DNA from 2 places in the Rhodoferax potami genome. Region 1 is predicted to be linked to the other one. Evidence: predicted binding sites of a transcription regulator. Region 1 holds the regulator's gene; the other holds the start of a gene.
What was found. The regulator HrcA, encoded in region 1, represses chaperone genes, less so after heat shock. The targets are predictions, from matches to a motif close to TTAGCACTCNNNNNNNNNGAGTGCTAA.

Region 1 (15,269 bases):
TCAAATTCAGGGCGAGCACTGCGGGCTCTTCTGCGTTGGCGTCCAGCGCGGCGCCGCGTTGGGCTGCCTCCAGCGCGCCGGGCAGGTTGCCGGCGCCGATTCGCATCACGCCCACAGCACTCCATGCCGCGGGTCCGTAGAGCGTGGTGGGCAGGTCCGCTGCCAGCGCTTGTTCGAGCACCGCTGCGGCCAGTGTTTTATCGGTTACCCGCTGGAAATAGCGTGGCAACACATTAATAGTGCCTACCCGGTCCTTGCCCGAGAGGCCTTGGAGTTCGCGTTTGAGTGGCTCGGTCAGTTCAGACAGGCGGTTCGTACCTATCAATATTTGCAAGATGTAGCGATTGGCATCTTTTGAGCTGGGGAACCCCCGCTGCCAAGCGCGCGCGGCCTCCAGCGCAAAGTCCGCGCTTCGGGCGCGCAAGGCCAGCTCCACCGCCCGCTCGTACAGTCGCGGTGAATTGGCGCGCCGGGCTGCATCTAGGGTCAAGGAGAACGCGTTGGTCTCATCGCCATTGAAGGCACTCATTTCTGCCACCAGGATCTGGTACATCAGCCCGGCGTTGAGGTCCGAGTTTGTGACGGGCGCTGGCGCCACAGCCTGCGCGGACCCGAATGGAATGAGTCCGGCCACGATGGAAGCGATAGCGATGAGGCGTTGGGTGCGGTGCATCAGACCATAATAATCCAACCCCCGTATCTGAGAGCGCCCATGCCTGAATTGCCCGAAGTTGAAGTCACCCGCCGGAGTTTTGCTGACCGCATCACCGGCGCCACGATTCAGGCAGTGCACATGGGCAAACCTTTGCGCTGGCCCCTGCAATGTGAGCCAGCACAGCTAGCAGGCATGCGGGTGCGTTGCGTCCGGCGTCGGGGTAAATATCTGTTGATTGACCTCAGCGAGGGCTTGCTGCTGGTGCACTTGGGCATGTCGGGTTCGGTGGTCTTTGACCGGCACTTGCCGCCCGCGGGCGTGCACGACCACTTTGACATGGTCACCGATCTCGGCACCCTGCGCCTGCACGACCCCCGCCGCTTCGGCGCGGTGGTGTTTGCGGCGGGTGAGTCAGACCCGGTTGCGCAAAAGCTGCTGGGCCACTTGGGCGTAGAGCCGTTGGGTGATGGTTTTGATGTGGCCTCCTTTCTAGCGGGGCTGCGGCAGCGCAAAGCCCCCATCAAACAAGTGCTCTTGGCAGGCGAGGTGGTGGTGGGGGTGGGCAATATTTATGCCTCCGAGGCCTTGTTCTTGGCGGGCATCCGCCCCACGAGCCCGGCCAACAGCATCAGCAAGCCCCGTGTTGCCAAGCTCCATGCGGCGGTGAAGGATGTGCTGAGCCGCGCGGTCGAGAAGGGCGGCAGCACGCTGCGCGACTTTTCCAACGCCAATGGCGAGAGTGGCTACTTCCAGCTGGAGGCCAATGTCTACGGCCGTGAAGGCGCACCTTGTCGTGTGTGTGCGACACCGGTGCGAGCGATCCGGCAAGGGCAGCGGTCTACCTATTTCTGCATGATTTGCCAGAAGCGCTAGGGCTGGATGGGGTGCTATATTGGCCGATTCCTCGGGGGACTACGTGGCTACTTCATTCAACGATCAATTTGACCAACACGGCACATGGCGGCGTGAGTTTGCGCTGCGCCTGAAGCTGCTGGCCGAATGGCTGAAAGACCACGAGTTGCTGGATGCCGGCGTCGAAGAGCGCCTGTTGCGCCTAGAGACCCAGCTGCGCTCTGACAAGGTGATGGTGGCCTTTGTGGCCGAGTTCTCGCGCGGCAAATCCGAGATGATCAACGCCTTGTTTTTTGCGGGCTACGGCCGGCGCATCATGCCGGCTAGCGCAGGCCGCACCACCATGTGCCCCACCGAGATGGGCTATGACGCTGAGGTGCCCCCCTGCCTGCGCCTGCTTCCCATCGAGACCCGCCTGCAACCCCAGGCGCTGATGGAATGGCGCATGGCGCCCGAGAAGTGGACCCGCATCGACCTCGATGTGAACAACCCCCAGCAACTGGCCAAGGCCTTGGAGAAAGTCGCCGAAACCATTCGGGCGACACAAGAAGAGGCCCGCGCCCTCGGCTTCTGGAATGCCCAAGCCCCTGAAGACAACCCCGTGGTGGATGCGCAAGGCATGGTCGAAGTGCCGCGCTGGCGCCACGCGCTCATCAATATTGCCCACCCGCTGCTCAAGCAGGGGTTGGTGATTTTGGATACCCCGGGCCTGAACGCCATCGGCGCTGAGCCGGAGCTGACCGTCAGCCTGATTCCCCAGGCACACGCCGTCGTGTTCATGTTGGGCGCGGACACTGGGGTGACCAAGTCGGACTTGGCTATCTGGCGCGAGCACCTGATCACCGAGTCCACCGACCCCGAAGCGCGCTTGGTGGTGCTCAACAAGATTGACACTTTGTGGGACGCCCTCAGTACCCCGGCCCAGATACAGACCCAGATCGACCGCCAGCGCACCAGCACCGCTGATATTTTGGGTATTCCCAAAGAGCGGGTGATTGCGGTGTCGGCCCAGAAGGGCTTGGTCGCCAAAGTCACCGAAGACGATGCGCTGTTGCGCCAGAGCTGCCTGCCGGTGCTCGAAGACGTGCTCGGCCACGGCATGATGGGCAAGCGCCAGCAGATTCTGGCTTCCGCCATGAAGGGCGGAATTACGGATTTGCGGGCTGAAACCGGCCGCGTCATCAACATCCGCAAGCGCGACCTGACAGAGCAGATGATGGAGTTGCAGAGCCTGCAGGGCAAAAACGCCAACGTTATCAAGCACATGCGCAACCGCATCTCGCAAGAGCAGGCCGAGTTCGACCAGGGCGGCGCCAAGATTCATGCGGTGCGCTCAGTGCACCTGCGCCTGCTGCGCGAGGTGTTCAACATCTTGGGCGCGGCCATGCTCAAGAAAGAAATGGCCGGGCTGGGTGACACGCTGCTGCAAAAGGGCCTCAAGCTGGGCGTCAAGCGGGCTTACAGCGAAACCTTTGACCGTCTGCGTGCCAACCTGCAGCGGGTGCAAGCCTTGTGCGCCGAAATCCAGACGATGCTGGAGGCCAGCTTTACCGCGCTGAACGCCGAATACGGCTTCTCGCTGCAGCCACCGGCGCAGCCGGACATGGCCCGATTCACGGTGGATCTGGACACGATCGAACGCAATCACCTGCAATATTTGGGCTTGGGCAATGCATTCCGCCTCGCCCAGCCGGAGTTTGCAGACCGCTTGGTGCGCGCCTTGTCCACGCGGCTGCGCACGGTCCACGAAACCGCCTTGGCGGATGTCGAGCTCTGGAGCAAAGCGTCAGCAGCGCAGCTCGATGCCCAACTGCGCGAGCGCCGCCGCAATTTTGTGCGCCGCATAGAAGCGATTGACCGCATCTCTCAGGCCGCGGGTGGCCTGGAGGACCGTATTGGTGAAATCAACCTGCAGAGCAACGCCCTGAACGTGCTGGACGACAAGCTGATGGAGCTCACCTCCTACCTGGTAGCGGCGCACCAGAGCAGCACCGCGCTGACCGAAGTCGACGTCGAACTGGTCTGACTATGGCGACACCGAGTTTTGCCACCGCCGTGGTGCGCTGGCAGGCGCAGCATGGCCGCAACAGCCTGCCTTGGCAAAACACCCAAGACCCCTACCGGGTGTGGCTGTCAGAAATCATGCTGCAGCAAACGCAGGTGGCCACCGTCATCGGCTATTTCGACCGCTTTTTGGCCCGCTGCCCCACGGTGGCAGAACTGGCCGCCGCCAGCAGTGACGAGGTCATGGGCCTCTGGAGCGGCCTGGGCTACTACAGCCGCGCCCGCAACTTGCACCGCTGTGCCCAGCTGGTCATGGAGCTGCACGGTGGTGCCTTCCCGCGCGATGCGGCGACGCTGGTCACCTTGCCCGGCATAGGCCGCTCCACCGCTGCGGCAATTGCCTCGCTGTGTTTTGATGAGCGGGTGGCCATCATGGATGCCAACGTGAAGCGGGTGCTCACCCGTGTGCTGGGGTTTGACGCCGATCTGGCCTCCACCAAGAATGAGCGCGCTCTGTGGGACCAGGCCACAGCCTTGCTGCCCAGCGCGGCCGAGGTGGCCACTGAGGGCCCGCGTGTGATGCCACGCTATACACAGGGCATGATGGATTTGGGCGCCTCGCTTTGCAGCCCCAAGCGGCCCAGCTGTTTGCTCTGCCCGGTGAATAGCCAATGCGCCGCTGCCAAGGCGGGTGACGCCGAGCGCTACCCGGTGCGCACCCGCAAGCTCAAGCGTAGCAGCCAGAGCCTGTGGCTCTTGTGGTTACGGCGTGCTGATGGCGCGGTGTGGCTGAGCAAGCGCCCCACACCTGGGGTGTGGGCGGGCTTGCAGTGCTTTCCGCTGTTTGAGAGTGAAGACGCGTTGCGCGCCGCGTTACCGCCCGTGTTTGCGGGCGACTTGCGGTTTATGCCTGCAGTGACCCATGTGCTCACGCATAAAGACCTATTTATGCATCCAGCTCAGGTGGAGTGTGCGCATGTCGCTATGGATTTAATAGCAAGTGACTTGGGCGAAGGCGCTTGGTTCACGCCTGCCGAATGGGCTGCGGCTGGCCTGCCTGCCCCGGTGCGAAAGCTGTTGGAAGGCTAGAGCCTACCGCCTACCTCGCGTCCATCTCGCGGTGGCGTTTGAGCGTGATCCACTCTCCACTGAAGCGCTTGGCGAGTTGCTCCACCAAAAACACCGAGCGGTGTTGGCCGCCCGTGCAACCGATGGCCACGGTGACATAGCTGCGGTGGTCGCTCGCCAAAGCATCGAGCCAGCTTTCCAGAAAGTGGGCAATGTGGTGCTGCATGAGCGCCACGGCATCTTCGGCCATCAGGAAATCCATCACCGGCTGGTCCCGCCCGGTCAGGTGCTTGAGCTCGGGGTTGTAGTGCGGGTTGGGCAGCATGCGCACATCGAACACGTAGTCCGCATCGGTGGGCACGCCCCGTTTGAAGGCAAACGATTCAAACACCAGCGTGAGTTGCCCGCCGGGCGAAGCGATCAGCGCTTTGACGTAGCTCTGCAGCTGCGAGGGGCGAATGATGCTGGAGTCAATCACATGGGCCTGCTCGCGCAGGTCGGCCAGCAGCTCGCGCTCCAGCTCAATCGCATCGACCAGCGCGCGGCGTTCATCGCGCTCGCCATGGTCGGAGCTGCCCTGTGACAAAGGGTGCTTGCGCCGGGTCTCAGAGTAGCGGCGCACCAGCGTGTCGGTGGTCGAGTCCAAAAACAAAGGCTTAACCACCACGCCCAGCGCCCGCACCGCAGCCAGCTGCTGGGGCACCAAAGGCAGTGAGACCGCGCTGCGCACATCCATCGCAATGGCGATGCGCTGTGCGTCGTGCTGGCGTTCCAGCTCCACAAAGGGCAGCAGCAGCTCGGGCGGCAGGTTGTCGACGCAGTAAAAGCCTGCGTCTTCCAAGGCGTGAAGCGCCACCGATTTGCCGGAACCCGACATGCCGGTGATCAGCACAATTTCCATCGACGTATGTAGAGAGCTCATTTTTTTTATAGGCCTGACTGCAACATTTCTTTCGCGTGTGCCAGCGTAGTGCCCGAAAGCTTCTCCCCACCCAACATGCGGGCAATTTCGGCCACGCGCTGCTCGCCGCCCACGGGGGCCACGGTGCTCAGGGTGGCTTTGCCTTGCAGCTGCTTGGACACCACCAAATGGTGGTGCGCGCAGGCGGCTACCTGGGGCAGGTGGGTCACGGCCAGCACCTGGCGGTCGCTGCCCAGCTGCTGCATGAGGCGGCCGACGGTCTCGGCCACTGCGCCGCCCACCCCGGAATCCACCTCGTCAAAAATCAATGTCTGGGCCGTGCCCAAGCGGCTGGTGGTCACCGCAATGGCCAGCGCCATGCGCGACAACTCTCCGCCCGAAGCTACCTTGCCCACCGGGCGCGGTGTGCTGCCAGGCATGGCCGGCGGCCAGAAACTGCACGTCTTCCAGGCCGCTGGCTTGGGGTTGGGCCAGTGGCTCCAGCGCTACCTCAAACCGGCCACCTTGCATGCCCAGCCCTTGCATGGCTTGGGTGATGCTTTGGGCCAGCAGGGGCGCGGCTTTCGCGCGTTGTTTGGACAGGGCTTTGGCTTCCGCCATGAAGGCGGCCTGGGCTTTGCGCTCTTTGGCTTGCAGGCCATCCAGGTCGGCAGCGGCATCCAGCTGGGCCAGCTCGGTTTTCCAGCTCGCCCACACCTCAGCCAGCTCTTCGGGCGGACGCTTGTAGCGGCGCGCCAGGCTCACCCAGAGGGACATGCGTTCGTCCAGCTCGGCCAGGCGCTCGGGGTCCAGCTCGGCGCGGCGGGCGTAAGAGCGCAGGCTGTGCACCGTGTCTTCTATCTGCGCGACGCTGGAGTTGAGGGCTTCAATGGCATCTTTGAACTCGGCTTCCAGGTGCGACTGGGCTTGCAGCAGTTGCAGCGCGGCGTGCAACGGGGCCAGCGCATTAGTTTCGTCGTCTTCCAGCAGGTTGACGGCGCCTTGGGCCGCGTCAATCAGCGCCTGCCCATTGGCCAGGCGGCTGTGGCTGGCGTTGAGCTCGGGCCACTCGTCGGTGCCGGGGTTGAGCTTGTCCACCTCGCCAATCTGCCAGGCCAGGCGCTCGCGCTCGCGCTGCAGGCTGTCTTGCGCGGCTTGGGCTTGGGTGAGGGCTTGTTGGGTCTGGCGCCAGGTGGCCCAGAGGCTGCTCAAGGCGCTGGTGTCCACCTTGGCATACGCATCCAGCAGGCCGCGCACGGCCTCGGGCCGGGTCAGGCTTTGCCAGGCGTGCTGGCCATGAATGTCCAGCAGCTGCTCGCCGATGGTGCGCAGCTGCTGGGCGGTGGCGGGGCTGCCATTCACCCAAGCGCGGCTTTTGCCTTGCGTGTCTACCGTACGGCGCAGCAGCAGGGTGTCGCCAGCTTCGAAACCGGCGTCGTCCAGCACGGCTTGCAGGCCCGGTGCGTTGTCAAACTCGGCGCTCACATCGGTGCGGGCCGCGCCTTCGCGGATCACGCCGGTGTCGGCGCGCGCGCCGGTGACCAGTTGCAGCGCGTCAATCAGGATGGATTTGCCCGCGCCGGTTTCGCCTGTCAGCACCGAAAAGCCGGATTCGAGGTCCAGCTCCAGCTCGCTGACGATCACAAAGTCTTTGAGAACAATTCGCTTGAGTGCCATGTTTTCAATAGGGGTGGTGCTTACGCCACCCCTTCATTCCAATGCATTTTCTGGCGCAGGGTGTCAAAGTAAGTCCAGCCCTTGGGGTGCAAAAAGCGCACCTTGTGCTGCGAGCGGGTCACCTCAATGCGGTCGCCGTGCATCAGGCTGGCCAGGCTCTGCATGTCAAAGTTGGCGCTGGCATCGCGCCCTGCTACTATTTCTATAGCTATCCGCGCACTGTCGGCGAGCGCTATCGGCCTATTTGACAATGTATGCGGCGCAATCGGCACCATCACCCAAGCGGCGATCGAGGGGTGCAGCAGCGGCCCGCCGGCCGACATGGCGTAGGCGGTAGAGCCCGTGGGCGAGGCGATGATCAGCCCATCCGCCCGCTGGTTGGCCACAAAGTGCCCGTCCACCTCCACCCGCAGCTCCACCATGCCCGAGGTGGCGCCGCGGTTCACCACCACGTCGTTCATGGCCTCGGCCTCAAACACACAGTGGCCGTCGCGCATGACGCGGGCGCGCATCAGGGCGCGGTCGTCCACCTCGTAGTGGCCGGCCAGCATGGGGGCCAGTGTGGTTTTGTACTGTTCGAAGCGGATATCGGTGATAAACCCCAGCCGCCCGGAGTTGATGCCGATCAGCGGCACCTGGTAGCGCGCCAGCTGGCGGCCTATGCCCAGCATGGTGCCGTCGCCACCCACCACCAGGGCCAGGTCGCAGTGGGTGCCAATGCCGTCCACATCCATGGTGGTGTAGTTGCTTAAGCCCGTGTTGGCGGCGGTGTCGGCTTCGATCACCACCTCGCAGCCCTGGTCCATCAAATAATGGGCAATCTCGTCCAGCGATTTGCGGGACGAGGCCCCCGCAGCGCTGGTGCCGGTGGTTTGGTACTTGCCGATCAGAGCGACATGCCTAAATAGAGACAACATGCGCAAATTAGACACTAAATAGGTTACTAAAATGACCGGCATGCTCGATGAACGTTCCAAGATGTTGATGAAGGCGCTCGTAGAGCGCTATATCGCCGATGGACAGCCCGTCGGCAGCCGCACGCTCTCCAAAGAGTCCGGCCTCGACCTCTCGCCCGCCACCATCCGCAACGTCATGTCGGACCTGGAGGACCTGGGCCTCATCGTCAGCCCCCACACCTCGGCAGGGCGCATTCCCACCGCCCGCGGCTACCGCCTGTTTGTGGACACCATGCTCACCGTGCAGCAGGGCCACATGGCTACGCACAGCTTGGCGCCCGACCAGCCGCAAAAAGTCATCAGCAACGCGGCGAATCTGCTCTCCAACTTGTCGCAGTTTGTGGGGGTGGTGATTGCGCCGCGCCGCACATCCGCCTTCCGGCATATTGAGTTTTTGCGCCTCTCGGAGCGGCGGCTGCTGGTCATCATCGTGGCGCCCGATGGCGATGTGCAAAACCGCGTCATCTTCACCGAGGTGGACTACACCCAAAGCCAGCTCGCCGAGGCGGCCAACTTTTTGAACAGCAGCTATATGGGGCTGGAGATCGAGCAAGTGCGCCAGCGCCTGCAAGGCGAGGTAGAAAGCCTGCGCGGCGAGATTGCCACTCTCATGCAGGCGGCGGTGAACGCCAGCTCGGAAGTGATTTCAGAGACGCAAGACGAAGTGGTGATCTCCGGCGAGCGCAACCTGCTGTCAGTGTCAGACTTTTCGAGCGACATGGGCCACCTGCGCCGCGCGTTTGAGCTGTTTGAGCAAAAAGCCCAGCTCATGCGCCTGCTGGACGTGACCGGCCAAGCCGAAGGCGTGCGCATCTTCATAGGCGGCGAGAGCCAGGTGGTGCCGTTTGAAGACCTGTCCATCGTCAGCAGCCCCTACGAGGTGGACGGCAAAGTGGTCGGCACGCTGGGCGTGATCGGCCCCACCCGCATGGCGTATGACCGCATGATCCAGATCGTGGACATCACCTCCAAGCTGGTGAGCAACGCCCTGAGCCATCACAAATAGGCCCCTGTGAGATTCGGGGCTTTTAGATGCAAAGGTTGTTGCGTTACAGAAGGCTCGCCTTTAAGCGATCGCTACTAATCGTTTTTTGAGCGTTCTCTTGCGGGACGCTTTTTCGATCGCTTCTTTAATCTTTTCACCGACTGCTTTTGCCACTGGCGGTGGAAAGGCATTCCCAATTTGCCTATACGAGGCGGTTTTCTTGCCAGCCAATTGCCAAGAATCAGGGAAACCCTGGATTCGTGCTGCCATGCGTACCGTCAACTTTGGGAGTCCGTCGAAATCCACCGGAGGTGCCTCATTTGCGAGGCCTCGCCCATCTACGCCGAGCGCTTCCCAAGCCTTTCTTGCTCTCGTAGGTCCTAAATCCGGCCCGCCGTGCTTTTTGGATCCACCGACGAGAGTCGGACCTATGCCTTGCGCTTTCACTCTCCAAGATTCTGCCCCTTGCCAGCCGTTGCTCGCCATCAAATCTACTAGCGAGTCTCCTACGGTTACTGGAGGCGTTTGCATTTCGCAGGGCCATTGATAAAAGGGAAATAAATCATTCTTGAGCGCTACCAAAATGGAGCGTGGACGCAATTGTGGTACCCCAAAGTGACTGGCATGCAGAAGCTTCCATTCAGCCTTGTAGCCTAGCTTTTCAAGGGTAGACATAACATTTGCTCGATAGGCATCAAAACGTGGGTCCAGCAACCCACGTACGTTTTCCAGCATAACGGCGAGTGGAGAGGCTTCCTCCACGAGGCGAAGGGCCTCTGGGAACATGTCTCGTTCATCGTCTGCCCCAAGTTGTTTCCCGGCGTGAGAAAACGGCGGGCATGGGACGCCACCCGCTAATAACTCGACGCCTTTTAAGTTCTTGGCACTGTAGTCACGGACATCGCCTTCAATAACTCGCCAAGCGGGTCGGTTCAGTCGCAATGTCGCGCATGCAGGCGCCTCAAACTCCACCAAGTCCAGATGATCAAAACCAGCCTGTTCCAAGCCCAATGCCTGTCCACCGCCACCTGCGCATATTTCGATTGAGTTCATTTGTTCACCTTAGTTTGCTTGTCTTGTCGGCGATTGGCTAATGCTCGAGGTTATTGATTGAATGACTGTATATTTTAACAGTACATGGGTTTTCTGCATAGCGTTTTGCAATCGAAAGCGGCTGGGTAGGTGCACAACGATGGGCTATTTCGATTTGGCTGATTAGACGTCGGCAACAATGAGTTTTGGTTTGGCGGTGTGCCAAATGAAACCTATTGGAGATCCCATGGCGTACTCAATATTGTCAGACAAGGAACTCTCGGCGGTCATAGCCCAACTAAAAGAGCTTGATCCAAAGGGTGAAAGAGTTGCGAAGGTCATAAGAGAAACCTTTAACCAACTTTACGACGGTCAAAGAACCGGCCGTTACAGGCTAGATCAGCTTCATAAAACGGAGAAAACGCACTGTGGAACACTGATTGAAATAAATCTTCACCGCGAATTTCAATTCAAAGATGGTGCGGATTTGGACTATGAGATAGCAGGCATCGACGTTGATTGCAAGTATTCTCAGGACCTTGGTGGGTGGATGATCCCCCCTGAAGCGGCAGGGAAGTTATGTCTGCTCGTATGGGCAGATGATGCCAAGGCGCTTTGGAATATGGGTCTGATTAGAGCGGAACCGAGGTTTTTGAACGCTGGCGCCAACAGAGATAAAAAAGCTACCTTAAACAAGGAGGGTAAGTCGGCGATAACGTGGCTCTTTTCTGACCCTGGACTATTACAGACAGGCCCACTTACAAAGCTTCAACACCTACCACTAGCTCCAAATCTGCTTCTGCAAATGCCACTAGATGAAGTAAAGAGTATTTTTGCCCAACCAAATGGGACCAAACGGGTAAACCAACTATTTCGATTGGCGCAAGGGAAGATCGTGGATCGAAACACAGTTGCAACCGTCGCACAACAGGATGACTTTCTGAAAAGGGTGAGGGGTAATGGGGGGGCGAGGCAGCATTTGCGATCAGAGGGAATCATTATTTTGGGGCACTTGGCACCCCATCGCCAGATTGCACACGGACTGGGACTTCCTCTGGTACAGATTGGGCATTTTGTGTCTGTTCGAGTTTCGAAAGCAAAAAGCGGTGAAGTTGGAAGCGTCCTGATAGACGGGGCGTATTGGCGCAGAGCTGTCGCAGAGGATGCAGTGCAAACTGCGCCGGAGCTTCTCTAGAAATCGAAAGAGGGTCTGTAGCCTAATGCCCTCAAACGCCGCGGCTACAATCTGCGGTTCGGTTGGGGCGTTAGCTCAGTTGGTTAGAGCAGAGGACTCATAATCCTTTGGTCGAGTGTTCAAGTCACTCACGCCCTACCATTCAAACAAAGCAAAAAGCCTGTGCGTCTCACGACCCACAGGCTTTTTTCATTCCGCGCTGATGCAATCAGCGCACCAGCACCTCAGCGCTGAAACACCATCGCTTCCAGCTTCATCCCTTTGATCTTTTCAGCCGCAGCATCGGCCAGTGCCTTGTTCATATAAGGGCCGACGCGCACGCGGGTGAGGGCGCCTTTCTTGCTCTTCACCACATCGGTGAACACGGGCAGCTCGGCCTTCTCCAAGGTGCGGAAGGCGTTGGTGCCGTTGCTGGGCACCGCAAACAAACCGACGTTGATATAAAAGCCAGGCACCAACTCACTGCTGCCGGCTTTAGCGGGCGCCGACTTGGCGGTGTCTTTGGCGTTGGCTTTGCCATTGGTTGCGGCGCGCCCGGTGGCTTTGGGGGCTTCCGCTTCGGGCGGTGCCATGACGGGTGTGGACGCCAAAACAGGGCGCGGTTCGATGGTGGCTGTTTCAGCCGCACTAGCGGGTACTGGGTTGGCGTTCGCTTTGGGGGCTTCTTCGGCCACCATGGGCGGTGCAGGCGGCGGTGTCAGCGGCTCTGCAGCCGCGGTGGGAGTGGATGTATCTGCACCGCCCCAAGTCAATGCCTTGGGCCAGATGGCGCAGCCGGAGAGCGCGCTGGCCATCAGGCCGGCGGCCAACAGGGTGCGGCCGGTGCGCAAAGGGTGGGGAGCCAAGGGCAAGTGGGGCACAGAAGACATGGGGCTGCTGCTTTCTCGTTAAAACGGGGTCATCGGGTGACTGCTGCGCTGCATGCACGAGGCTCGCGGGCGCAATCCTCAAAATGTACTGTATGTAAAGCATGGTTCTACCGTCTGTGCGCAGCTTGACCCAGCGCAATACCTGCGGCTGCCAGCGGCCTACGCTGGAGGTGTTGTTCAACACTTAGAAAGAAACACCATGTCGCATTACCACGCAGTTGTCTGGTTGGATCATTCGGAGGCGCATGTCATGCACATTGCGCCGTACGATGTGGAGGCGTCCATCGTGCGCCCCAAGCACCCGCATTCGCAGGTGCACGCCAAGAGCGGCGTAGTGGGCTCGGGCAAGGCATCTGAGGACAAGCAATACTTTCACGCGATTGCTGAGGCGCTCAAAGGCGCTGAAGAAATCTTGGTGGTGGGCCCGGCACAGGCCAAGCTGCAACTCATCAAGCACCTGCACAGCCACGACCCGCAGGTGGGCAACAAGGTGGTGGGTGTAGAGACGATTGACCACCCCACCGACAGCCAGCTAGTGGCCTACGCCCGCAAATACTTTGTGGCCAAAGACCAAATGCTCACTTGAAGCGCAGGTGATTTGCTCCTGTTTTAGGAGCAATAGGCGAATTTCCTACGTGGGCTGGCGCCTGATTTGATACATATTTTGCCCTGGCAGGGCCCTAAGTCTTGCTTTTGGGTTTGCGCTGCCGCTCGGCCAGCAGGCCACGGCAGCTGCCGTTGATGACGCGCAGCTCGGCCAGGGTCGCGTCAATCTGGGCGCGCTTTTTCTCCAGCTCGGTGATCTCGTTGTCGGTGCGGGTGATCACGTATTGCAGCTGCTGCGCGCGGCCTTCGCCGTGGTCGCCATACAAATCGAGATAGGTTTTGATTTCTGAGAGCGGCGAGCCGATGGCCTTGGCCCGCAGGATCAGGGCCAGCCGTGCCCGGTCGCGCCGGGTGTAGACGCGGGCGCCGTTCACCCGGCGGGGGGCGAGCAGGCCCTTGTCTTCATAAAAGCGCAGCGCCCGCAGGGTGATGCCGAACTCACGACACAGCTCGGTGATGCCGAAGAGTTCGGTGGTGCCCTCGTCGCGGTGGGAGTCGACAAACGCTTGCGCGTCGGTCAGGGCGTCGGGCACAGGGGCGTTTTTGGCCATGCGCAGGGTCAGATCACGCGTTGCAGGCGCATGGCCACACCCATGTCGCCGCTGACCTTGAGCTTGCCGGCCATGAAGCCGGTGGCGGGCTCCAGGTCGCCGTCCAGCATGGCTTGCAGGTTGTCCAGGGTGATGCCGACGGTGCAGTCGGTATCGGTGTTGGTGTTGCTCACGGTGTTGGGGGTGCTGGCACCGTCGATGACGATGACGCCGTCAGCGCCCATGTCGAACTTCAGGGTGGCGTTGAGGCCGCTGTCGTCGCCCACTTTGGCGCGGATGGCTTGGGTTGCGGATTCGAGGGACATGTTGTGTTCTCCGGTGTCGGGTAAATCGAATGGACCGTGGCGGATGGTAGTGGCCGAGCATAACGTAAGGCATAGTGAAAACACCTATACGGCAACTGGTTGACGTTAACGTCACCCTGGCCTCTAATGCGTCAAGCAACTCAGAAAGCCCAGACCTATGCCTGCCCTGCGTTCCAAGATCAACCCGCGCTCCGATGCCTTTGCCGCCAATGCCCAGCGCATGCAGGGCCTGCTGGCCGAGGTGCAGCGCTTGCAGGACATGGTGATTGCCGAGTCGGAAAGCAAGCGCGAAAAGTTTGAGAAGCGTGGCCAGCTGCTGCCGCGTGAGCGCGTGGCCCGCCTGCTGGACCGCAACTCGCCGTTCTTGGAGCTGAGCCGCTTGGCCGGCCTCAACATGCACGACGACGACGGCAAAAAGGCGGTGCTAGGCGGTGGCTCCATCATCGGCATCGGTACCGTGGCGGGCAAGCGCTGCCTGATCTCGGTGAACGACAGCGCGGTCAAAGGCGGCACGGTCGCACCCATGGGCCTCAAGAAGGCACTGCGCGCTCAAGAGGTGGCCCTGCAAAACAAGCTGCCGGTGATTTACCTGGTGGAGAGTGGCGGCGCCAACCTGATGTACCAGTCGGAAATCTTTGTGGAGGGCGGGCGCAGCTTTGCCAACCAGGCGCGCATGTCGGCAGCAGGCATTCCGCAAATCTCGGTGGTGCATGGCTCCAGCACGGCGGGCGGTGCGTATCTGCCCGGCCTGTCGGACTACGTGGTGCTGGTGCGCGGGCGCAGCAGCATCTACCTGGCCGGCCCCCCCTTGGTGAAAGCCGCCATCGGCGAGGACTGCACCGACGACGAACTGGGCGGCGCCGAGACGCACGCGCAAGTGACCGGCTTGGGTGAGTACCTCACCGAGGACGACGCCCACGCCATCGCCCTGACCCGCGAGCTGATGGACAAGATCAACTGGGACACTGCGCCAAACGCTCCAGCCCAGGGCGCCGGCTTTGCCGCACCATTGTTTGACGAGCAGGAGCTGATGGGCATCGTCCCTGCCGACGAGCGCGAGCCCTATGACGTGCGCGAGGTGATTGCACGGCTGGTGGATAGCTCGGACTTTCTGGAATTCAAGGCCGGCTATGCCCCCGAGATGATGTGCGGCCACGCCCGCATCGAGGGGCGGCTGGTGGGCATTCTGGGCAATAACGGGCCGATTCAACCCGCCGGCTCTACCAAGGCGGCGCAGTTCATCCAGCTGTGTGACCAGAGCGGCACACCGCTGCTGTTTTTGCAGAACACCACTGGCTACATGGTGGGCTCGGTGGCCGAGCGCAATGGCGCCATCAAGCACGGCAGCAAGATGATTCAGGCGGTAGCCAATGCGCGCGTGCCCAAATTCACCGTGGTGTTGGGCGGCTCGTATGGCGCGGGCAACTACGGCATGTGCGGGCGTGGGTTTGACCCGAACTTCATCTTCAGCTGGCCCACGGCGCGCACGGCAGTTATGGGTGGCGCGCAGGCCGCCAAGGTGATGGACATCGTGAACCGCGCCAAGGTGGAGCGTATGGGCATGGAGGCGAATGACGAGGCGCTCAAAGCCATGTCTGATGGGCTGTGCCTGC
Region 2 (15,269 bases), 1.5 Mb from region 1:
ATCCGAATGACTGTTGATATGGCCGCTCCCAAGCCCTCTGTGCTGGCGCAATTCCACGCCCTGACGAAGCCCCGTGTGATTCAGCTGATAGTTTTTTGTGCGCTCATCGGCATGGTGTTGGCTGTGCCGGGCGCGCCGACGGCAGCGCAAGTACTCCATGCCGCGGTAGCTTGCTTTGGTATTTACCTCGTCGCCGGCGCGGCGGCGGCGTTTAATTGCATCGTGGAAAAAGGCATCGACGCCAAAATGAAGCGCACTGCGTGGCGTCCCACCGCGAGAGGCGAGTTGAGCGACACCCAGACGCTGATCTTCTCAGCCATGTTGTGTGCAGCCGGCTCTGCCATCTTGTATCTCTGGGTCAACCCGCTCACCATGTGGCTTACTTTCGCCACCTTTGTCGGCTACGCGGTGATCTATACCGTGATCCTCAAGCCGCTGACTCCTCAGAACATCGTGATCGGCGGCGCATCGGGGGCCATGCCACCCGTGTTGGGTTGGTCGGCCATGACCGGGGATGTCGGCCCTGAAGCCCTGATTCTGTTTTTGATCATCTTCTTGTGGACACCTCCGCACTTTTGGGCCTTGGCCTTGTACCGGGTCGAGGACTACCGCAAGTCGGGGCTGCCGATGTTGCCCGTCACCCATGGCAGCGAGTTCACCCGCCTGCAAATCCTGCTCTACACCTTCATGCTGCTGGCTGCGTGCTTGTTGCCTTTTGTGTACGGCATGAGCAGCTGGTTGTATCTGGTGGTGGCGGTGGGCCTGAGTCTGGGTTTTTGCTGGTACGCGGTGCGACTGCTGCGCAATTACTCGGATGAGCTGGCGCGTGCCACCTTTCGCTTTTCGCTCATTCACCTGAGTGTGTTGTTTGCGGCCTTGCTGCTGGATCATTACTTACTATGAAAAAACGTTCTGCTATCCGTTTGATAGCTACCGGCGCACTATTTGCGGGCGTTGGTGGCTTGTTGAGTGCTTGCACTGAGTCCAAGCCCCAGTTTTCGTCGGTGGATGTGACCGGCGTGACCTACGCCAAAGACTTTGAGCTCACCGACCACAATGGGCAGGTACGCCGCCTCGGAGACTTCAAAGGCAAGATCGTGGTGATGTTTTTTGGCTTCACCCAGTGCCCTGACGTGTGCCCGACCTCCATGACGGAGTTGGCCGAAGTCAAAAAAGCGCTGGGGGCCGATGGGGACAAGTTGCAAGGCCTCTTTGTGACCGTGGACCCCGCGCGCGATACGCCCGAGGTGCTCAAGGGCTACATGGAGAACTTTGACCCCACCTTCCTTGCGCTCTACACCACGCCCGATAAGCTGGCCGCATTGGCGAAAGATTTCAAGGTGTATTACAAGCGTGTCGATGGGCAAACCCCGACCAGCTACACCATGGACCACTCCGCCGGTAGCTACATCTATGACACCAAAGGCAACCTCCGCTTGTTCACCCGCTATGGCAGCGGGGCGAAGGTGCTCGCAGCCGATATTCAGCAGTTGCTGAAGTCCTGAGCTGCTTATTTAGGCGAGCGCCACATGCCCGCCTTGGAGGCGCTCAGGCGGGCGGTGCTAGCCGCTTAATCGGTTTTGATGCTCTGCTGCGCGATGATGCCGCCCAGCAGGGCGGTGTCTGCTTTAACCCGGTTGGCCAGTCCCTCGGCCGAGGTGCCCTGCACCGTCCAGCCCTGCTGGAACATTTTTTGACGCATCTCCGGGGTGCGGGCAATCTCACTGAACAAGCTGGACAAACGCGCCACCACCGGCTTGGGCATGCTGTTGGGTGCGGCCACGGCGTTCCAGATCTCCAGGTTCAGGTCCTTCACCCCGGCTTCTGACAGGCTGGGAATCTCCGGAACCAAGGCACTGCGCACACTGGCGGTGATGCCGATGGCTTTGAGCTTGCCGGCCTTGATTTGCGCAGATGCCAGGGCAGGGGGCAGCAGGCTGAGCTGCAAATCACCCGCGATCATGGCAGTAGCCACTTGCGGGTAACCGGCGTAGGGCACATGCAGGGGCGCGATGCGTGCCTTGGCTTTGAGCAGTTCCATGCCGATATGACCCACGGTGCCCACGCCCGGTGTGCCGTAATTCCACTTGTCGCCGGAGGCCCGCGCTGCGGCCAGAAACTCGGTGGCATTGTTGCCCGGAGCACCAGCAGGCGCTGTAAGCACCAGCGGCGACACGCCCAGCAGGCTCACTGGTGTCAGGTCTTTGAGCGGGTCATAGCTCAGCTTGGGGTTGAGCAACTTGGCAATCGTCATGTTGCCGTTGATCATCAGCCCGATGGTGTGGTCATCCGTGGCTTTGGCGACCGCGTCGGCGGCGATGTTGCCCGCGGCACCCACCTTGTTTTCCACAATCACCGGCTGCCCCAAGGCTTTGGACAAGGGTTCGGCAAACGCCCGCGCCGTCAGGTCTGGCGATGACCCGCCCGGAAAACCGACGATGATGCGGACCGGTTTGGTCGGCCATGCAGCTGTTTGGGTGTTGTTTTGGGCGTAGGCGCCCGTAGATATTGCGCAGGCAGCTATGGAAAGCATAGCAACTGCAGCGGTGCGGCGTGTAGGTGTCATTAACTCTGTGTCCAAGAAAAAGCCCCTGCAGGCGGGGCCGGCAGGGGCATTGTGCGTGAAGTTGTGCGACCTGTGCCGCTGCAGCGTCAGGCGTAAGCGGCGAGCGCCGTTTTCATCTTCTTCATGGCGGCCACTTCGATCTGGCGAATGCGCTCAGCGCTCACGCCGTATTCGGCGGCCAGGTCGTGCAGCGTCATGCCGCCGGAGTTGTCGTCGTTCACCTTGAGCCAGCGCTCTTCCACGATGCGGCGGCTGCGGTCGTCCAAGCTGTTCAGCGCAGTGGCGATGCCGTCTGTGGCCAACACGTCGCGTTGGCGTGCCTCAATCATGGCTACCGGCTCGTGGTTGGTGTCCGTAAGATAGGTGATCGGGCCGAAGGCATCTTCGCCATCGTCCGAAGGGCTGGGGTCCAGCAGCACGTCGCCACCGGCCAGGCGTGCTTCCATTTCCAGCACCTCTTCGGGCTTCACGTTCAGTTCCCGCGCCATGGTGCGGACTTGGTCGGGGTTCAGGGTGTCGCGGTGGGTGTCGAGGTCGGCAGCAGCGTCTTCGCCCTTGAAGCGTTGCTTCATCGAGCGCAGGTTGAAAAACAGTTTGCGCTGGGCCTTGGTGGTGGCCACCTTCACCATGCGCCAGTTTTTCAGGATGTATTCGTGAATTTCGGCCTTGATCCAGTGTAGCGCGTAGCTCACCAAGCGCACCCCTTGTTCGGGGTCGAAGCGTTTGACTGCTTTCATCAGGCCCACATTGCCTTCCTGAATCAGGTCGCCGTGGGGCAAGCCATAACCCAGGTATTGGCGGGCGACCGACACTACCAAACGCAAGTGAGAGAGCACTAACTTACCGGCAGCCTCAAGATCGTTGTCGTTCTTGAATTTGCGGGCGTACTCCTGCTCTTCTTCCAGCGTGAGCATAGGCAGGCGGTTAGCGGCGGAAATATAGGCGTCCAAGTTCCCCAACGGCGGCACCAATGACCACGGGTTGGCCGTGGCCAGGGCGGTGCGGGGGGCAGCGATCAATGCGGACATAGGGAACTCCTTCTCTTCAAACTTTATATTAGCACTCGTTGGAGGTGAGTGCTAACGAAGAAGTTCAATCCACCAATCAGAGTAGGGGTGAGGCCCTCGGTATAGCGCGAAATCAAAAACCTTGTGCCAACGCTCCGCGCTGAAAGCGGCGCACCATAGGTCAGAAATTTCATTTCGCCCCGATTCATTAAAGGACACTTTGACATGCAACGCACGCTTTCCCGTATCGCCTTGGCCGTTGGCCTGCTCGCCGGCGCCATTGCCGCGCCCCACGCTATGGCGGATGCGCCTATGGTCAAGACCCAGGCGCCGGGTTTTTACCGGATGATGGTCGGTGACTTTGAAGTTACCGCCATTTCCGACGGCACCGTCAAGCTGCCCATGCTCAAGCTGATGAACAACCAGCCGGCCGAGAAAATTGCAGAGGCGCTCAAGCGCGGCTTCCTCAAAGAGATGGTGGAAACCTCGGTCAACACCTACCTGATCAACACCGGCAGCAAGCTGGTGCTGGTGGACACCGGCGCAGCGGGCTTGTTCGGCCCCACCTTGGGTAATTTGCTTGCGAATTTGAAGGCTGCAGGCTACCAGCCCGAGCAGGTGGACGAGATCTACATCACCCACATGCACCCCGATCACGTGGGCGGACTCATGGCGCAAGGCAGCATTGCGTTTCCGAACGCCACCTTGCGTATCGACAAACGCGATGTGGACTTCTGGCTGAGCGACGCCAATCTGGCCGCCGCGCCAGAAGGCAACAAGGGCTTTTTCCAAGGCGCCATGGCCTCGGTCAAGCCCTATGTGGCGGCCGGCAAGCTCAAGCCGTTTGAGGGCAACACTGAGCTGGTGCCCGGCATCCGCGCGGTGTCTACCTATGGCCACACCCCCGGTCACGCTAGCTATGTGGTCGAAAGCAAGGGCGAAAAGCTCATGCTCTGGGGCGACTTGATGCACTTGGCCGCGGTGCAGTTTGATGATCCGAGTGCCACCATCGCTTTCGACACAGACAACAGCGCAGCCCAGCAGCAGCGCGCCAAGGCGTTTGAAGAGGCAGCCAAAGGCGGCTACATGGTGGGTGTGACCCACGTGGCTTTCCCCGGCTTGGGCAACCTGCGGCCCGCGGCCAATGGCAAGGGTTATGTCTGGGTGCCCTTGAACTACTCCTCCTTAAAGTAATCAAACATCTCGGTAATGAAAAAGGGGCCCCACGGGGCCCCTTTTGTTTGGTAACGCAGCTGTGCGCTTATGCCCAGCGCACCTTGTCCTTGCCGGAATACCAGTTGGAGAGCTGTGGCTCGACCGCGGACTCGATACGAGCGCGCTTGATTTTCATGGTGGGTGTCAGCATGCCGTTTTCAATCGACCATGGCTCTGGTGCCACCACCAGCATTTGCAGCTTCTCGTAGTCCGGCAGTTCCGCGTTGACGCTGTCGAGCAGTTGCTCGAGTTCGGCGTGGACAGCGGCTTTGAACGCGGGGTCTGCCTTTACCTGGGGGCGCACGGTTTCCGCCAGCACCACAATGGCATAGGCCGATGGCTGGCCCACGCCGGACACCATGCTGGTCTCGATGCGGTTGCAGGCGTTCAGGCGGTTTTCAATCGGCGCAGGCGCCACGTATTTGCCCTTGGAGGTTTTGAACAGCTCTTTCACCCGGCCGGTGAGCTTGAGCAAGCCATCGGCACGGCGCTCGCCCTTGTCGCCGGTGCGGAAGAAGCCGTCTTCGGTGAATACCTCAGCATCCAGGTCTGGGCGCTTGTAGTAGCCCACAAACTGGCCTGGCGACTTGATCAGCACTTCGCCTTCTTCGCTGATGCGCACTTCAACACCTTTGAGTGGCACGCCCACGCACCCGGGGGCGTTGATCTTGTCGGTGGAGTTGTGCGAGTACGCAAAGTCTTCCGTCATGGCGTAACCCTCGATCAGGTTCAGGCCCAAGCGGCGGTACCAAGCAATCAGCTCTGCCGGAATGGGCGCAGAGCCGCTACCAGCCAGCAAAGCATGGTCCAGGCCCAAGCCCTTGAGCACCTTGCGGCCCACGATCTTGCCCAGAATCGGGATGCTCAGCAGCCGATCCAGCTTTTTGGGCTGCATCTTGGCGAACACGCCTTGCTGGAACTTCAGCCAGAGGCGGGGTACGGAGATGAACGTGACGGGCTTGGCGCGGTTCAAGTCCTGAATGAAGGTGTCCAGCGACTCGGCAAAAAACAGCTGGGTGTTGCCGTTCACCAGCGTGGCGGACTCGACCCACGCGCGCTCGAACACGTGCGCCAAGGGCAGGTAAGACAACATGCGGTTGCGGGTGTTGGTGCCAATGCGCGCCTGGGTGTCGTTGTTGATGCCTTCAGCCGCGGCGGTGATGCGCTCAAAGCTGTGCATCACGCCCTTGGGCTGTCCGGTCGAGCCGGAGGTGTACATCAAGATGGCGATGTCCTTACCGCCACGGGCGGGTTGGCCGGTCAGGGGTTTGGTGCGGCCGGTGATGGCATCCCACGCCTCATAGGTGTTCTTCGGGGCCAGCGGGAAAGCAATGATCGGCATGCCAGCAGGAATGCCGGGCTGCTGCTGGTCAAAGGTGTCGAGCTTGCCGACGAACAGCAGGCTGGCCTCGCTGTGCTCCAGCACATAGCGCACGGTGTCCGCGGTCTCGGTCGGGAAAATGGCAACCGTGGTGCAACCGGCCATCCAGATGGCGAGCTCCGCCATGATGAAATGGGCACAGTTCTTGGACAGGATGGCGACGCGTGCACCGGGCTCCAGGTTCTGCGCCTTCAAGTGCGCGGCCATGCGGCGTGCCTGGTCGAGGGTTTGTTTCCAGGTGTAGTCCACCACCTGCCCGCCACCGACCGGTTGGGTCATGAAGATCTGATCGGCGTGCGTGGTTTCGTGGCTGTAAACGTAGTCCAGCATGAGTTTGGCTTGGGCCATTTTTGTCTCCTCGTTATGGTTTGTTCGCACCATTGTCTGGTCTTTTGAGTGCAAAAGAGAGCTTTATGTGACCAAGTCCCCCTGGAATAGAGGGGGGCTACTATTTGTGGGTCAATTTAGTCGAGCATTGGTTGGCGCTTTTTGTCCTCTGCTTGTCGTGTATCGTGGTTTCGCGCATATTTAACGGCGGGTAGCATTGGATTACTGTTCAACCAAAGGTGTCCTTCCATGTCCTCCGTATCTACCCTGAAGCCCGCGCTCATCATCATTGATGTGCAGCAATCTTTCACCCAAATGCCCTTTTGGCAGCAGGGCATTCCGGGCCCCTTTGAGGCTGCTTTGCTGCGTCTGGAAGCCGGTTGCCGCGCGGCGGGTGCGCCGGTGGTACACATCTTTCATGTGGGGCTGGCCGGACCATTCCGCGAAGACTCCGGGTTTGTGAAGCCCTTGCCCTGGTTGCCCGGCAACCCGGATGTGCGGTTTGACAAACACACCCACAACGCCTTTACCGATACCGGGCTGGACTTGTGGCTGCGCCGCCAAGGGGTGGGCAAGCTCCTCATCTCCGGCATCCGGACCGAGCAATGTTGCGAAACCACGGCCCGTGTGGGCTCGGACCTGGGCTACGCCGTGGACTTTGTGTCTGAAGCCACCTTGACCTTCCCCATGACCCACGCCCGCAGTGGGCGCACCTTTAGCGCTGAAGACATCACCACCCGCACCGAGTTGGTTTTGCAAGACCGGTTTGCGCGTATCGTGGATGTCGATACCTGTCTCGCCGGTCTGCCATCTGCCCACTAAATCGTCGCCCTGAGGTCGAACCCGCCATGCTCCAACTCCGCCCCAACTGCGAATGCTGCAACACCGATTTGCTGCCCGCCGCCCTGAATGCCCGGATCTGCTCGTTTGAATGCACATTTTGTGCGGACTGTACAGACACCAAGCTGCAAGGCATCTGCCCCAATTGCGGGGGCGAGCTGGTGCGCCGCCCGGTGCGCCCGGCCGCCAAACTGGCCAATAACCCGCCCTCCGCTGAGCGGGTGTTCAAGCCGCAGGGATGCGCGTCCCAAGCGGACTCGGCGGCATCCGCATGAGCGCGGCCTTGCCCATGCGCCCCAAAGACTTGGGGCTGGCGTTGTTGGTCATTCTGGTGTGGGGGGTGAACTTTGCCGTCATCAAGGTGGGGGTGGTCGGGGTGCCGCCCTTGTTGCTGGGGGCCTTGCGCTTTGCGCTGGCCGCGTTCCCGGCGCTGCTGTTTGTGAAGCCGCCCAAGGTGCCCCTGCGCTGGTACCTGGCCTATGGCCTCACCATTTCGGTGGGGCAGTTTGCATTTCTGTTCACCGCGATTCATGTGGGCATGCCATCGGGCTTGGCGTCGCTGGTGCTGCAGTCGCAATCGTTTTTCACCCTGTTGCTGGCGGCCTGGTGGCTCAAAGAACGTTGGCAGGCCAACCAAATGGCCGGGCTGTTACTGGCCGCCTGCGGCTTGGTGCTGATTGGCAGCGCAGCAGGGCCGGTAGGGGCTGGCGTGTCCATGCCGCTGTTGGGCTTTTTGCTCACGGTGGCAGCAGCTGTCATGTGGGCCTGCGGCAATATCGTGACCCGCACCGTCAGCCGCTACGGCCCGATGAACCAGCTGGCTTTTGTGGTGTGGGCGAGCCTGGTGCCGACGCTGCCGTTTCTGGCGCTCTCCTTGGTGATGGAAGGGCCTGACGCCATCGCCACGGCCTTGCAGAATATCGGCTGGAGCACCTTCGCGGCCATCGCCTATTTGGCTTGGGCGGCCACTTTGCTGGGCTACGGTTTGTGGACGCACCTGATGTCCCGCTACGCCACCAACCGGGTGGCGCCGTTTACCTTGCTGGTGCCGGTGGTTGGCTTGACCACGGGTTGGGTGGTGTTCGGCGAGGCCCTGCGGCCGGTGCACTTTGCCGGTGGTGCGCTGTTGATGGCGGGGCTGCTGCTCAATGTGTTCGGCGCGCCGCTCTTGGCGCCGTGGGTGGCGCGTTGGCAGCGCAGCCGGTCTGAGTGATGCACGCCCCATGACAGCTGTCACACCGCTCCACATTTACCTGGTGCTCACGCCCAATGTGCTGATGCTGGACTACGCCGGTCCGGCCGAGGCGCTGCGCATGGCGCGTGACATGGGTGCACCGATCGCGCTGCACGCGTGCGGCCCGCAGGGCGATATTCCTACGTCCCTGAACACCGGCCTGACCGGCCTGGAGGCACTACCGAGCGCCTTGCCCGAGCGCAGCCTGGTGCTGGTGGTGGGCAACAGCAACGAGGCGGTGGACTACGCCACCGACGCCGCACGCACCGTAGTGCACTGGCTGCAGGCCTTGCCGCTGGGCACCCGCTTGGCGAGCATTTGCTCCGGAGCGTTGTTACTGGCGCAAGCCGGCTGCCTGGACGGCCGGCACTGCACCACCCACCACACCCTGATTGCCGACTTGCAGGCCCTGGCCCCGCGCGCGCAGGTGGTGTCAGACCGTATTTTTGTGGACGACGGCGAGGTGTTGACCAGTGCGGGCATTACCACCGGCATAGACCTCGCGCTGTACTTGATCGAGCAAGAGGCAGGGGCTGAACTGGCCGCTCGCGTAGCACGTCGTTTGGTGATGTACCAGCGCCGCGGCACCCACGACCCGCAGGTTTCACCTTGGCTGGCGCACCGCAACCACATGCACCCTGCAGTGCACCGCGCGCAAGACGCGGTGGCCCGCGAGCCGCAGCGCAACTGGACCCTGGCAGGGCTGGCGGATGTGGCTTGCGTGAGCCCGCGCCATTTGACCCGCTTGTTTGCGCAGCATGCCGGCATCAGCGTGGTGGTGTACCAGCAGCAGTTGCGTATTGCCCGCGCCAAACAACTGCTTGCCCAGCATGGTTGGCCGGTCGAGCGGGTGGCCGAGGCGTGTGGCTTTGCCTCCGCGCGCGACCTGCGCCGGGTGTGGCGCAAATACGAGCCCGGTTCGCCGGCCAGCGCCCGCGCGACCGATTGAAGACCGTTCGGCAGCGAACCGACATGCCACACCGCACCTTCTAACCTGCCTCGATGCGGTGTCTTGCCGCACGTCCATGGCAGGAGAAATGCAATGTTGAAACACAAAGTGGCGCTGGTAACCGGTGCTGCGTCTGGCATAGGCCGTTCGGTGGCCTTGTTGTTGGCGCGTGAGGGTGCCCGTGTCGTGGTGTCTGATGTGCAGTTGGACGCAGGTGCCGACACCGTAGCCTTGGTCCGCGCGCAAGGTGGCGAGGCCATTTTTGTGGCCGCCGATGTAGGCAAGCCCGCCGAGGCGCAGGCCTTGGTTGGGCGTGCGGTGGTGCATTACGGCCGGCTGGATATTGCGGTCAACAATGCCGGCATTGCCGGCCCCACCGCGCCCACGGCCGACTACCCGCTGGACGGCTGGGCCCGCGTGCTCAACATCAACCTCAGTGGCGTGTTTTACGGCATGCAGGCCCAGATTGAAGCCATGCTCAAGCATGGTGGCGGCTCCATCGTCAACATGGCCTCGGTGCTGGGCGCGGTGGGCTTTAGCGGCTCGGTAGCCTACACCGCCGCCAAGCACGGCGTGGTGGGGCTGACCCAGGTAGCTGCATTGGAGTACAGCGCGCAAGGTGTGCGAGTGAATGCGGTGGGCCCGGGCTTCATTGAAACGCCCATGGTCAGCAAGCTCTCCGAAGACCCCGCCACCCGCGCCATGCTGGTGGCGGCCCACGCTGCCGGCCGTTTGGGGCGGCCTGCCGAGGTGGCCGAGCTGGTGGTGTGGCTGGCCTCAGACCGCGCCTCGTTCGTCACCGGGGCGTATTACCCGGTGGATGGCGGCTATCTCGCCCGGTAGTCGGTTATTGGCTGGCGAAGAGGTTGCGCTCGATGATCTTTTGGATATCGCCGCGCGCATAGCCCTGCCGGATGACTTCGTTAAACCCTCGTAGCCACTCGCCCATTTGCATGGTTTTGGGGAAGGCCAGGTAGTTCGGGTCGCGGCGCAGTGGCACCGGCAGCACCACAAAGTTCTTCCACTGGCTTTTTGGTATTTTGTGGAGGCGCAGGGTTTCTTGAAACCCGGCCTTGCCCACATTGAAGAGTGCGCAGTCAATCCGCCCGGCGGCAAGTTTGCTCAGGCGGTTGCGCGCGCCGTTGTCCCCCTCGATTGAGAACACGCCGTCTTGGTGCGCGCGGTCAAAGGCACTGCCAAAACTGGCGCCCCGCACCGTGCCCAAAGTTTTGCCCTGCAGATCGCTCAGGCTCTGGTAGTTGAACTCGTGGCCCTTGCGCACCACGATCACTACCTCGTCATAAAACAAAGGCTCGGAGTAATCAAACACCTCATCGCGCCGCCATGTCCAGGAAATGCCCAGCAAGCCCCCCTGGCCTGATGCCGACGCCATATAAGCCCTGGCCCACGGGTACAAACTCAGCTCGAAGCGGTGTTGCGTCATCTGCTTGTCCACGTAGTTCAAGATGTCAATCAGCACGCCGCGCTGCTCACCCTCGTGCACAAACATCTTGGGGGGCGAGCCATCGCCACTGAAGACCGGAATCACAGGCGCTGTCGCATGGGCACTGCCGGCCAGGCTGAGCGCCAGCATGCAAAGCCTCACCATGAATGCGAACCAGCGTTTCAAAGCAATCCTTTTTTGCGATTTTGTCTAGTAAGTGAACTAATGTTGCGGCCGCAAGTATGCAGGTTTTTGAAAACGCTTTCCACGTCGTCGCCTTGCCCCGTGTTTCAATAGCGAGCTGTACCTGTTTGCTGCACTCCATGACCCCCGAAGCCCAAAAACTCTGGCGCGCCCCGCAATGGGCGTTTTCCATCCTGCTCGCCTTGCTGGGCATGTTGGGGCCGTTCTCCATTGATACGTATCTGCCTGCATTTGCCGGCATCAGCCAGTCGCTGGGGGCCACGCCGGTGCAGATGCAGCAAACGCTGTCGGCCTATCTGTTCGGCTTTGCCTTCATGGCGCTGTTCCACGGCTCCATTTCAGACAGCTTCGGCCGGCGCCCGGTGGTGCTGTGGGGGCTGGCAGCGTTCACTATTGCCTCGGTCGGGTGTGCGCTGTCGCAAACCATCGGCCAGCTCATCTTCTTCAGGGCCATGCAGGGCTTGTGCACCGGCGCGGGCATTGTGATTTCACGCGCGGTCATTCGTGATGTGTATCCACCCTCGCAGGCGCAAAAGGTCATGAGCCAGGTCACCATCTTCTTCGGGGTGGCGCCTGCCATTGCTCCGATGGTGGGGGGCTGGCTGCTGATTCATGCCAGCTGGCACGGCATCTTCTGGTTCCTGGCCGCGGTGGGCGTGGCGCTGTGGATGTCTAACTACTTTTTGTTGCCCGAGACCTTGCCACCCGCGCAGCGCCAGCACTTTCATGTCAAAAACCTGTTGGCCGGGTATTGGAAGCTGGGCTCCGACCCGCGCTTCTTGTTGCTGGCGCTGGCCAGCGGCATTCCGTTCAACGGCATGTTTTTGTATGTGCTGAGTGCGCCGGTGTTTCTGGGTGAGCACCTGGGGTTGCAGCCCCAGCAGTTTTTCTGGTTTTTTGTGCTCACCATCAGCGGCATCATGGGCGGCGCGTTTGTCAGCGGCCGGGTGGCCGGCAAGATTGCGCCCAAGCGCCAGATCCGCAACGGCTTTCTCATCATGCTCGCCATCGGGGTGATCAACCTTGTTGCCAACCTGCTGTTCAAGGCACATGTGAGCTGGGCGCTGTTCCCCATCGCCATTTTTGCTTTCGGCTGGGCGCTCATGGTGCCGGTGGTGACCTTGCTGGTGCTGGACTTGCACCCGGACCGTCGGGGCATGGCGTCTAGCCTGCAGATGTTTGTGGGCTCTACGGCCAATGGCATCGTGGCCGGGGTGGTGTCGCCGCTGGTCATGCACTCCACCATCGGCTTGGCTACTGCCTCGGTGCTGATGATGTGTGTGGGCCTGTGCTCTTGGGTGTTCATTCGCAGCCGCTGGCCCGAGATCGGACGGCGCGTGGAGGAGTTGTGATGCGAGCGCTGTGTGGTTTGCTGCTTGCCAGCGCAGTGCTGGTGTTGGCGGGCTGTTCGAGTGCGCCTACGACCCCTTCATCGCCCGCAGCAGTACCCCAGCCGGCTGCCCGCTTGACGTTGGATCAGGCCAACGACGTTACCGTCATGGCCATAGGCTTGGTGGGCACGCCCTATCGCTACGGCGGCAACACGCCCGCTAGCGGGTTTGATTGCAGCGGCCTGATTGGCTATGTGTACCAACAGCGCGCCGGTGTCGTAGCGCCTCGCACTACCGGCGGCCTGATCGATTGGGGCACCAGCATCCCCGCACCCAGCTTGCGCACCGGTGACCTGGTGGTATTTGCCCAAAACGGCCGCGCAAACCATGCCGGCATCTACGTGGGCGAAGGCCGCTTTGTGCACGCGCCGTCTACCGGTGGCACCGTGCGGCTGGATCGGTTGAATTCGTCGTACTGGGCTAAGCAGCAGGTGAGTTACCGGCGGCCTTGAGCGGCGTGACTAATCTTTGAGTTGTGCTCCAACCCATCTTTGCCCCAAAAAGCCTTGGTCTGTCAGGTTGCAAACCTGGGCTATTGCGCGTCTGAGCTGGGTTGATTTTGGGTTTTCGATATCGGTAGGAATCGATAAGAAAGAGTTTGCGAGACTTGCTGGTTCAAATGAGGCAACAAATAGCGCTTCACCTCCGGCGTTTGTGACGAGCTCAACGACATTTTTAGGAAACTTTCCTGGTTCGATGTAAGCACGTACAGAACTAAAACGCTCGAGCGCATATACGGTGCGCTTGGTAGTCAAGAAGGCGGACACCGTTTAGACCGCTATCTCACCCGTGCTCACACTTATTTTTAGCCGACGTTGGCTCTGAACGAACTTTGACCAGAAGGCTATGAATGGGGGACTGGAGGCCGCAGCGAGGACCGCCAGTTCTTTAAGGCCAACGCTTTGTACGGCAAATATGGAAAAAAACGTCAACAACGGGAGCGTCAAGAGCACGTATGCCGAGGTGTACGAAACATCGCCTTGAACGTCTATTTCAGACATCAAACTTCCTGTTGCTGCGCATGCCTTTTTTCAAAAGCCCCGCCATGAAAAGCAATGCAAGGGCAAAGCAAGCTGTGAAAATTCCGAGAATCTGTGCCTGCCATGTCGGAGGAAATGCACGCTACATCCAATCTCCCATTTCGTAGAGCCAAGGAGCAGTAGTGCTCCTGTGATTCGGAGTGAGGGGCGTATGGATGAGTCGGGTGGATATATCGATGGCATGTGCTCATGATTTTGGACGACATCGCAGGGTACGCATATCCCTCAAACGGGTGAATTGATTTCACTCCCCCACCTTCATCCCTTCCCCAATCACAAAAAACTGCCCACCTGCCACGTAGTGCAGCGTGCGCAAATCATCGGGTGCCTTGTCGAATTCCCAGTGTCCGTTGTTGAACACGCGGCTGTCCGCCCAGGCGTGGGTTACTTCGCCGATGAACAGGTCGTAGGTTTGCTGGTTGTGTGGCTCGGGCAGCACTTTGCACAGCAACCAGCCCACGCAGCCCTGCACCAGTGGCACGTCACTATCCGGTGGCGCAAATGTGTGAATGCCGTGGCGTTGCAGTTTGTCAGGCATGGTGCGTGCGCTGTCGGTGCCCACCCCTAGTGTGGCTTGCGCCAGAGTGCGGGCCGGGATGTTGAGTGCAAACCAGCCGCTACCGTCCACCAGCGCACGGGTGCGGGTGGCCTTGTCGATGGCCACTGTCACCTTGGGCGGTTGGAAGTCCAGCGGCATGGACCAAGCGGCGGCCATCACGTTGTGTTCGCCTGCGTGCGCGGATGACACCAACACCGTGGGGCCATGGTTGAGCAGGCGGTACGCCTTGTCCAGCGGGACGGGGGAGCAGAAGTCGGGCAGGGTGTTCATAGGGGTGTGTGGTTACGCCAATGCCTGCGCTAGATTCACCCGCGCACGGGCCTCTAGCGTGGCGTGGAAGTGGTCAGTGCCGTAGATGCGTGGGCGGGCTGCGAAGGAAAGCAGCACCTCTTTGCGCTTGGTGCGGAACAGGTCCTCGGGTACGAAGGCGTATTCCTTGCGGATCTGTTGCTCATATTGCGCAAAGCGCTGCGCGTCGGCACCGAGGATGGATAGGTCTATATCCACCAGCAACTGCGCATCGCCTGCGGCGGGCGCGCTGGTGTGGCGGGTGGCCATAACCAACTCGTAGACGCGCTCTGCCACTTCTGCCTGCACACCAGCGGTGGTGAGCGCCTGCCGTGCCCAAGCGGCACTTTGTTCCTCGTTGTCACTGCCATGCACGTCATACACCGCGTCGTGAAACCAGAGTGCCAGCGCCACCTCAGCAGGCCGCTGCGCCAGATGCCGCACCACTTCAAACCCGTGTAAGCACTCGGCCAGATGCTGGGTGCTGTGGTAATGCCGCTGCGGCTCGGCGTAGGCGGCCAGCAGTGCGCCGCATAGCTCGGTGCCGTCGGTGCGCGCGCCGGCATCGTGCCAGGCAGATGCAAACAGGGGTTTCAGGGCGGCCAAAGACGGTGCGGTGTTCATGGCAGGCACTCTAGCAAAACCGGCCACCCCGCCAGCGCCCGCCGGGCCTGCAAACCCTGTTCTTGATTTTGATAGCAGAGGGCTTTTCCATATACTGTTTAAAAATACAGTAAATTATTGAAGCCCTTGCCATGACTAGCGCTGCGCGCCATTCCCATCTTGCTGACACGGCCTTGGCCTCCGGTGTGCCGGACCCGCAG

Region 2: the regulator HrcA is predicted to act here: its motif matches at 3,623-3,649, upstream of rpoH (RNA polymerase sigma factor RpoH).

The regions. Positions count from the first base shown of each region.
Region 1 covers NZ_JAVBIK010000001.1:1,114,174-1,129,442, reverse strand. The annotation lists gene RAE19_RS05410 (tetratricopeptide repeat protein) at 1-673, opposite strand, end outside; gene mutM (bifunctional DNA-formamidopyrimidine glycosylase/DNA-(apurinic or apyrimidinic site) lyase) at 713-1,528, shown strand; gene RAE19_RS05400 (dynamin family protein) at 1,572-3,533, shown strand; gene mutY (A/G-specific adenine glycosylase) at 3,536-4,600, shown strand; gene rapZ (RNase adapter RapZ) at 4,611-5,501, opposite strand; partial or broken gene recN (DNA repair protein RecN) at 5,507-7,157, opposite strand; gene RAE19_RS05380 (NAD kinase) at 7,178-8,074, opposite strand; gene hrcA (heat-inducible transcriptional repressor HrcA) at 8,115-9,119, shown strand; gene RAE19_RS05370 (DNA cytosine methyltransferase) at 9,180-10,151, opposite strand; gene RAE19_RS05365 (NaeI family type II restriction endonuclease) at 10,378-11,325, shown strand; tRNA gene RAE19_RS05360 (tRNA-Ile) at 11,390-11,466, shown strand; gene RAE19_RS05355 (SPOR domain-containing protein) at 11,550-12,194, opposite strand; gene RAE19_RS05350 (translational machinery protein) at 12,394-12,780, shown strand; gene RAE19_RS05345 (MerR family transcriptional regulator) at 12,875-13,351, opposite strand; gene RAE19_RS05340 (SCP2 sterol-binding domain-containing protein) at 13,360-13,656, opposite strand; gene RAE19_RS05335 (acyl-CoA carboxylase subunit beta) at 13,814-15,269, shown strand, end outside.
Region 2 covers NZ_JAVBIK010000001.1:2,598,193-2,613,461, forward strand. The annotation lists gene cyoE (heme o synthase) at 7-903, shown strand; gene RAE19_RS12480 (SCO family protein) at 900-1,505, shown strand; gene RAE19_RS12485 (Bug family tripartite tricarboxylate transporter substrate binding protein) at 1,571-2,533, opposite strand; gene rpoH (RNA polymerase sigma factor RpoH) at 2,653-3,594, opposite strand; gene RAE19_RS12495 (MBL fold metallo-hydrolase) at 3,799-4,767, shown strand; gene RAE19_RS12500 (AMP-binding protein) at 4,835-6,517, opposite strand; gene RAE19_RS12505 (isochorismatase family protein) at 6,746-7,318, shown strand; gene RAE19_RS12510 (DUF1272 domain-containing protein) at 7,345-7,611, shown strand; gene RAE19_RS12515 (EamA family transporter) at 7,626-8,549, shown strand; gene RAE19_RS12520 (GlxA family transcriptional regulator) at 8,560-9,519, shown strand; gene RAE19_RS12525 (SDR family NAD(P)-dependent oxidoreductase) at 9,613-10,362, shown strand; gene RAE19_RS12530 (substrate-binding periplasmic protein) at 10,367-11,149, opposite strand; gene RAE19_RS12535 (multidrug effflux MFS transporter) at 11,287-12,519, shown strand; gene RAE19_RS12540 (C40 family peptidase) at 12,519-13,010, shown strand; gene RAE19_RS12545 (hypothetical protein) at 13,020-13,313, opposite strand; gene RAE19_RS12550 (flavin reductase family protein) at 13,843-14,427, opposite strand; gene RAE19_RS12555 (HD domain-containing protein) at 14,440-15,069, opposite strand; gene imuA (translesion DNA synthesis-associated protein ImuA) at 15,201-15,269, shown strand, end outside.